2 regions of the Massilia sp. UBA6681 genome follow, and region 1 is predicted to be linked to the other one. Evidence: predicted binding sites of a transcription regulator. Region 1 holds the regulator's gene; the other holds the start of a gene.

Region 1 (4,137 bases):
GCCGCGCAGCAGCAGTTCGTGGGTCACGCACATCATCAGGGGCGAGCGCTGGCGCATCGCCTTCAGCGCCTTCTGCGCGAACGGGTTCTCGTCACGACCCAGCGAAGCCATGATCATCGCCACGCTGGCGGCGCCGAAGTGCGCATCGATCACGCCGCGCTGCGCCTGCAGTTCGCTCGGCCCCAGTTGGCCCGCGAATTGCGCCGCATGGCTGCGGATCGCCGCCGGCAGCTGCGCGCCCGGGGTCGTGTCGACCAGCGCCATCAGGCCGGCCAGTTCCGCGCCCGGCACGTACACGTCCGCCAGCCCCACGTACAGCGCATCGGCCGCGCCGATGGTCAGGCCGGTCAGGCCCAGGTACTGGCCCAGCTGGCCCGGCGCATGCGACAGGAAGTGGCTGCCGCCGACGTCCGGGAACAGGCCAATGTTCACCTCGGGCATCGCCATCTTGGTGCGGTCGGTCACGATGCGCAGGCCGCAGCCAGGGCCGCCCTGGGCGATGCCCATGCCGCCGCCCATCACCACGCCATCCATCACGGCGATGTAGGGCTTCGGGTAGAAGTGGATCAGGTGGTTCAGTGCGTATTCTTCGGTGAAGAAGTCTTCCAGCAGCGCGCTGCCGCCCATCGGGCCGACGTGGCCCATCTCGTGGAAGAAGCGGATATCGCCGCCGGCGCACAAGGCCTTCTCGCTGCTGCTGGTGATGACCACCGCGTCGATGCCCGCGTCATCCTTCCATTGCAGCAGGATGGCGCTCAGGGCGCGCACCATGTCGAGCGAGAGGGAGTTCAGCGCCTTCGGCCGGTCGAGCGTGATGACGCCGGTGCGGTTGGCAACGCGGGTCAGGACGGTATCGGTCATGATGGTATTCTGTGATCGAAAAGACATGCATTCTACAGAACATTTGTACAAACGGAAGCGTAGAAAAGTAACAGGTATTGTACAAAAGCAAAAAGGGCGTCCCCTCAGACGCCCTTGCTGTGTTTTGCGGCTACCCGTATGAATTACGCGGCAGCGGCTTCTCCGTTGTCCGGAAGGCGCTTGTGCGCCACGTGGTTATGATTTTGCAGCATGGATTTGTGTTTCAGAACCTGCCTGTCCAACCTGTCCATCAAGGTGTCGATGGCCGCATACAGATCTTGCGCAGCACTCGCCACATGCAGAATCTTGCCCGATACCTGTAGGTTGATCTCGGCCTTTTGCCGTTTTTCTTTTTCAGTGAGGTTATCGATGGCGAGGAACACGTGGGTGTCGATCACGTGGTCGAAATGGCGGGTGATGCGCTCGAGCTTATTCTGAACGTATTCACGGATGGCGGGTGTGACTTCGAGATGGTGGCCGCTGATTGTGAGGTTCATACACACTCCTTTGGGAAGGTGCCCTGCCCGCGCCACAAGGTGAGAGTGGGCAGTGCTTTACAGGGATTTACGGAGGCTGACGGGAGGAATCTTGAGCGCTTCGCGGTATTTGGCAACCGTCCGGCGCGCAATGACCATACCTTGTTCCCCGAGCATCTCCGCGATCTTGCTGTCGGATAGAGGATTCCTAGGGTCTTCTGCTCCTGTCAATTGCGCAATAAGCGCGCGGATCGCCGTCGAGGAGGCTTCTCCCCCCGCTTCGGTGGCGACGTGGCTTCCGAAGAAGTACTTCAGCTCGAACATGCCGTGCGGGGTCAGCATGTATTTCTGCGTGGTTACACGCGAGATCGTGCTCTCGTGTAGGCCTAGTGTATCAGCTATCTCACGCAAAACAAGAGGGCGCATGGCAACCGCGCCGTGGCTGAAAAAGTTGCGCTGGCGCTCGACGATTGCCTCGGCAACACGCAGGATCGTGTCGAAGCGCTGGCGCATGTTCTTGATGAGCCACTTGGCTTCCTGCAGCTGCGCGCCCATCTGGCTTTCGCTCTTGCCCTGCTTGAGCAGGTTCGCATACAGCGAGTTCACGCGCAGCTTGGGCATGACGTCGGGGTTCAGCGACACCTGCCAGCCGTTCTTGGCGCGGCGCACGATCACGTCCGGCACCACGTAGTCGGATACCCCCGAACCGAAGGCCGCGCCGGGATGTGGATTGCATTGGCGGACCACGGCCTGCACTTCGCGCAGGTCTTCGTCGTCGCAGTCGAGCGCCTTTTTCAGCTTGGTGTATTCGCGCTGCGCGAACCAGGTCAGGTAGCCTTCGACGATCTTCAAGGCAAGGCGCCGCGTCACCAGGGGCACGCCCGGCATGCGGCGGATCTGCAGGGCCAGGCATTCGGCCGCGCTGCGCGCGCCCACGCCCACCGGGTCCAGGCTCTGCACCAGCGCCAGCGCGCAGCGCAGCTCGTCCATCTCGATCTCGAGTTCTGCCGGCAGGCGCGCATGGATGTCGTCGAGCGGCTCTTCCAGGTAGCCGTTGTCGTCGAGCGCATCGATCACCAGCTCGGCCAGCGCGCGGTCGCGCAGGCTGCAGCAGCTCAATCGGATCTGTTCCGTCAGGTGCTCGCGCAGCGTGATGCCGTCGGCTTCCAGCTGCGGACGGCCGTCCTCGTCGTCGCCGCTGCGCGCGCCGCCGCCTTCGCCGCCCCAATCCGCATCGGCATCGGCACGCTCCCCATGGTCTTCGCCGTCCGCGCCCTCGGGCTCGGCCTTCGCGCCCTCCTGCCCTTCCTGCGGCTGGGGCGCCGGCGCTTCGCCATTCGCCGGCGCGGTATTGATCGCGCCGTCCGCCAGCAGCCGCACCGAGCGGTCGAGCGGATCGTCGAGCCGTTCGAGCAGCGGGTTGTCGTGCAGGATCTGCTCGATCTCCTGGTGCAGTTCGAGCGTGGAGAGCTGCAGCAGGCGGATCGACTGCTGCAGCTGCGGCGTGAGCGCCAGGTGCTGCGAAGTGCGTAGCTGGAGAGACTGTTTCATGCCTGGTGCTCTTGATTACATCCTGAAGTGCTCGCCGAGGTACACGCGCCGTACGGATTCGTTGGCGATGATGTCGTCAGGGCGGCCCGAGGCCAGCACCGCCCCCTGGTTGATGATGTAGGCGCGGTCGCAGATGCCGAGCGTCTCGCGCACGTTGTGGTCGGTGATCAGGACGCCGATGTTGCGCTCCTTCAGGAAGCGCACGATGCGCTGGATCTCGATCACCGCGATCGGGTCGACGCCGGCGAAGGGTTCGTCGAGCAGCACGAAGCGCGGGTTGGTCGCGAGCGCCCGCGCGATCTCGACGCGGCGCCGTTCGCCGCCCGACAGCGACAGCGCCGGGTTCTCGCGCAGCTTCTCGATCTGCAGTTCGGCCAGCAGGGTGTCGAGGCGCTCGCTGATCTGGTCGCGGGTGAGCGGCTTGCCGTCCACGCGCTGCAGTTCCAGCACGGCGCGGATGTTCTCCTCCACCGTCAGCTTGCGGAACACCGAGGCTTCCTGCGGCAGGTAGGACAGGCCCAGCACCGCACGGCGGTGGATCGGCAGGCTCGAGATGTCGGTGCCGTTGATGTCGATGGTGCCGGCGTCCGAGGGCACCAGGCCGACGATCATGTAGAAGGAGGTGGTCTTGCCGGCGCCGTTGGGGCCGAGCAGGCCCACCACTTCGCCGCATTCCACCTGCAGCGACACGTCGCGCACCACCAGGCGCTTGCCGTAGCTCTTCTGCAGGCCCTTGACGATCAGGGTGCTGCAGCCTTCGACCGCGGTCGCCGCTGCGTCGGTGCTTGCGCTCATGGCTGCCGTCATTGCTTTGCACCTTCGGCTGGCGCCGTGGTACGGCGGGGCGCGATGATCAGGGTGCCGCGGCCGCCGCCCACCTTGCTCTGGCCGGTAGGATCGTTGCGCACCTGTGCGACTTCGCGGCGGTTGTCGTAGGAGATGAACGGCCCCTTGATCTCGTTGGTCATGCGGCCGCCCTCCAGCTCGCGCACTTCGGCGCTGGTGAACAGCTTGACCAGTTCGGCGCGCTCGTCGTATTCGATGCGCTGGGCCTGGCCCTCGACCCACAGGTCGGGACCGCCGTCGCGTTTCTGGCGGAAGGTCGCCAGCTTGCCGTTGTTGGCGGTCAGGGTCACGCTCATGTAGCCCTCCGGCGTTTCCTTCACCAGGGCGCGGTCGGATTTCAGCACCAGGGTGCCGCGCGTGAGCACGACGTTGCCGGTCAGGATGCGGGTCTGCGTGACCTCGT
Region 2 (4,137 bases), on a different contig from region 1:
CGTTCGTGGCCCAGCAGGTACTTGGCGTAGGTCCAGCCGCGGTTTTCCTGGCCGACCAGGTTGGCCGCCGGCACCCGGACGTTGTCGAAGAAGACTTCGTTCACCTCGTGGTCTTCGTCGAGCATGATGATCGGGCGTACCGTAACGCCGGGCGCATGCATGTCGATCAGCAGGAAGGAAATGCCCTCCTGCTTGCGCACGGCTGGGTCGGTGCGGACCAGGCAGAAGATCATGTCGGCGTGCTGGGCCAGCGTGGTCCAGGTCTTCTGGCCATTGACGATGTAGTGCTCGCCCTGCGCATCCACGCCGCGCACGGCCGTGGTCTTGAGCGAGGCCAGGTCGGAACCGGCGCCCGGCTCCGAATAGCCCTGGCACCACCAGTCCTCGCAGGACAGGATGCGAGGGAGGAAATAATCCTTTTGCTCCTGGGAGCCGAAGGCCATGATGACGGGAGCGACCATGTCGATCCCGAAGGGCATCACGCGCGGGGTGCCGGCACGGGCGCACTCTTCCTCGAAGAGATGGCGCTGCACGGGTGTCCAGCCGGGGCCGCCGAACTCGACGGGCCAGCCCGGCGCCACCCAGCCCTGCTCGGCAAGGATCCGGTGCCAGCGGACGAAGTCGTCCTTGCTCAGCCGCAGGTGCTTGAGCACCTTGGCTTGCAGGTCTTTCGGCAAGTGGGAATCGAGGAAGGCGCGGACCTGGTCGCGAAAGGCCAGGTCCTCGTCCGTGTAGTGCAGGTCCATGTCGTCTCCTTGTTATCGCCGCCTTAAAAAGCACGGTCGTTCACAAGGATTGTACCCGACAGTTTTGCTGACTAGTTAGAAATTTGGAAGCATGCAGGACGGACTGCCGCCCTGCATGCGACAGGGTCAGCGGCTGCGGCGGCGGGTGATCGCGCCCGCGCCCATCATGCCCAGCAGCATCAGGGCGATGCTCGAAGGCTCCGGAACTTCGGCCGCCTGGCCTTCCTGGTTGGCGACGTTGCCCAGGCCATTACCCTGGCCGTTGCCGATGCCATTGCCGTTGCCGTTCAGGGCGCCGTTGCCGATGCCGTTGCCGTTGCCGTTGCCGTTGCCGTTGCCGTTGCCGTTGCCGTTGCCGTTGCCGTTGCCGTTGCCGTTGCCGATACCATTCCCGTTGCCATTGCCCGGGAGCTGGCCGGAAGTGCTGTCGTTCATGCCGTTGCCCTGGCCGGCAGGCGGGATGGTGCTCGTGAGACCGCCACCCGTGGCGGGGCCCGGAGCGCTGTTGCCGCCGCCCGAGCTCTGGGTGCCGCCGCCCGTGCTCTGGTTGCCGCCGCCGGTCAAGCCCGGCGCCTTGCTCACGCCATCCGAAATGATGGCGCCATAAGCGTCACCGACCACCGACTTGCCGGTACCCGCGGTGGCGGCCAGGATGCCGTGGCCCGAGGCCAGCAGGTAGTTTGCCTCGATACCGCGCTGGAAGAACAGCTTGGTCTGGCCTTCGACCTGCTGCACGCTGCCGGCGACTTTACCGTACAGGATGTCGGCGAGGCTGGCGTTCGCGGTATGCGACACGCCGGCAACCAGGTTCAGGTTGCCTTGCAGGACACCAGAACCGAGCACGTCGGTACCGTTACCGGTAGTCCAACCGCTGACGACGTTCGACGGCTGCGCAGCCGCGGTGGTGATGGTACCGGCCTGGGCAGTAGCTGCGCCGGCGAGAAGACTGGCGATGACAAGGCGGCGAATTAACATAGCGATAACTCCTGAGTTGATGTGCAATTGTTGTTTTTACAACCGTAGAGTTATCCTACCACAGCTAAAAAAAACTCAGCTTTAAGCCCAGCTCAACAGTGCGCGGGGTATGAATCTGAGAAAAACACTCGAAATTCAGTAGGATTGATCCTACTTGGAGGGTTGGCGGGGGGATGGGTTGGAGCAGTTAACTGTAGGCTTTTGTGCTTTTAAGGCAACTTTGCATCCTAAAGGAAATTGCATGCGAAGCAATTGACGAGGATTTAGCAAAACAAAAGAAAATGGCCAGGCCCTGCAAGCAGGACCGGGCCATGTCACCGGTTCAGGCGGCGCTGTACCGCTCAGTTGCCGTTGCGCGAGACCATGTAAGGCATGGCGCGCGAGGCCAGGCGGGTATCGGTACGCAGCATCCCGACTTCGTCGGCCAGGATGTTGGCGGCTTCCTGCAGCAGGATGTCCTTGGCGTCCTTGGCTGCCTTTTCCGCAGCCAGCTCCGCCTGCAGGTCGCGCTCGTCGTACTGCAGGCCATCGTCCTGGCGCGGCGTGCCGCGCACGGCGGTCACCGCCTTGGCCGGCTTGGTCGGGTTCGGCACCTTGCCGCGCGCTTCCTTGCCGGCCGGGCCTGCCGCCGGCTCGTCGCTGCTGGTGCCGCTCGCGCCGGCCAGGCGTGCTTCGCGCAGCTTGGCGCGGGCATCCTGGGCGTCGCGTTCCTTGCGCCGCACCGTCTCGTTCAGCGAGATCGAGTTCTCCTTGCGGATCTTGAGCACCTCGGCGATGTCTTCCTGCAGGAACTGGAACTCCTTGTCCTTCGCGATACGGGCTTCATGGCGCTTCTGCAGCGGACCGATCAGCTCCTTGAGGTCGCCCGCGGCCGTGTAGCTGGCCGGCTTGATGGCCACCCAGGGCAGCGCGTTGGCATACGAGGACTCGCCGAAGCTTTCCGGGTCGGTCAGCACTGGCAGCTTGATGTCCGGCGTCACGCCGCGCAGCTGGGTGGTGCCGCCGTTGATGCGGAAGAACTGCGCAATGGTCATCTTCAGCTCGCCGTAGCGCACCTTCTCGGCCGGCGAGAAACGGTCCAGGTCGATCAGGGTCTGCACCGTGCCCTTGCCGAAGCTCGGTTCGCCGATCACCAGGCCGCGACCGTAGTCCTGCACTGCGGCGGCGAAGATTTCCGATGCCGAGGCCGAGCCGCGGTTGATCAGGACGCCCATCGGGCCGTCCCAGGCCAGGCCCGGCTGCAGGTCGGACTCGACCTCGACGCGGCCCTGCGCATCGCGCTGCTGGACCACCGGGCCCTTGTCGATGAACAGGCCGGTCAGTTCGATCGCCTCGGTCAGCGAGCCGCCGCCGTTGTTGCGCAGGTCGATCAGGACGTTGTCGACCTTCTCCTTCTTGAGTTCGCCCAGGATGCGGGCCACGTCGCGGGTGGCGCTGCGGTAATCCTTGTCGCCGCGGCGGCGCGCCTCGAAGTCGAGGTAGAAGGTCGGCAGCGAGATCACGCCGATGCGGCGCTTGATGGCGCCTTCCTTGACCTCGATGATCGATTTCTTGGCGGCCTGCTCTTCCATGCTGATCTTCTTGCGCACCATCGACACGCTCACGTGCTTGGCGTCGGGACCGGCGTCGCCGGGCAGGACGTCGAGGCGGACCGTGGTGCCCTTCTCGCCGCGCACCAGCTGCACGACGTCGTCGATGCGCCAGCCGAGCACGTCGGTGAAGGGCTTGTCGCCCTGGGCCACCCCGACGATGCGGTCGCCGACCTTCAGCTTGCCCGACAGCGCGGCCGGGCTGCCCGGCACGATCTCGCGGATGATGGTGTATTCGTCGCGCGTCTGCAGCACGGCGCCGATGCCTTCCAGCGACAGGCGCATCGCGATGTCGAAATTGTCGGCCGAGCGCGGGCCCAGGTAATTGGTGTGCGGCTCGATCGCGGTGGCATACGCGTTCATGAACATCTGGAACACGTCCTCGTTGTTCAACTTGCGCATGCGGGTCATGTAGTTCTCGTAGCGCTTGTCGAGCGTCTCGCGGATGGCTTTTTCGTCCTTGCCGGCGAGCTTCAGGCGCAGCCAGTCGTTCTTGACGCGCTTGCGCCACAGCTCGCGGACTTCGTCTTCGCTCTTGGCCCAGGGCGACTTCTCGCGGTCGAGTTCGATCGATTCGTCGAGGGTGAAGTCGGGGCGGGTCTTGAGCAGCTGGCGCGCGTAGTTCATGCGCTCGTTATAGCGCTGCTGGAACAGGTTGAAGACGGCAAAGGGACCGGTCAGGTCCTCGTTGTTGATGGCGTCGTCCATCTTGGTCCGCAGCGAAGCGAACCGGTCGAGGTCGGCCTGGACGAAGTACAGCTTCTCGCTGTCGAGCCCTTCGAAGTAGTTGTCGAAGATCTTGACCGACATCGCATCGTCGAGCGGCA

The links. Region 1 encodes sigma-54, which starts transcription at its own class of promoters, with help from an activator protein. Its sites were predicted from a motif close to TGGCANGNAANCTGCTTT; they were not measured.
Region 2: a site for sigma-54 is predicted at 1,951-1,968, ahead of B2R83_RS19925 (PEP-CTERM sorting domain-containing protein). Genes of this name have one in related genera too.

What each region holds. Positions count from the first base shown of each region.
Region 1 is NZ_DKJX01000031.1:3,376-7,512, forward strand. Features, by position in the region: gene B2R83_RS04085 (enoyl-CoA hydratase/isomerase family protein) at 1-861, opposite strand, end outside; gene hpf (ribosome hibernation-promoting factor, HPF/YfiA family) at 1,005-1,358, opposite strand; gene B2R83_RS04095 (RNA polymerase factor sigma-54) at 1,416-2,888, opposite strand; gene lptB (LPS export ABC transporter ATP-binding protein) at 2,904-3,683, opposite strand; gene lptA (lipopolysaccharide transport periplasmic protein LptA) at 3,692-4,137, opposite strand, start outside.
Region 2 is NZ_DKJX01000105.1:13,837-17,973, reverse strand. Features, by position in the region: gene B2R83_RS19930 (acyl-CoA dehydrogenase family protein) at 1-746, opposite strand, end outside; gene B2R83_RS19925 (PEP-CTERM sorting domain-containing protein) at 873-1,721, opposite strand; gene B2R83_RS19920 (carboxy terminal-processing peptidase) at 2,063-4,137, opposite strand, start outside.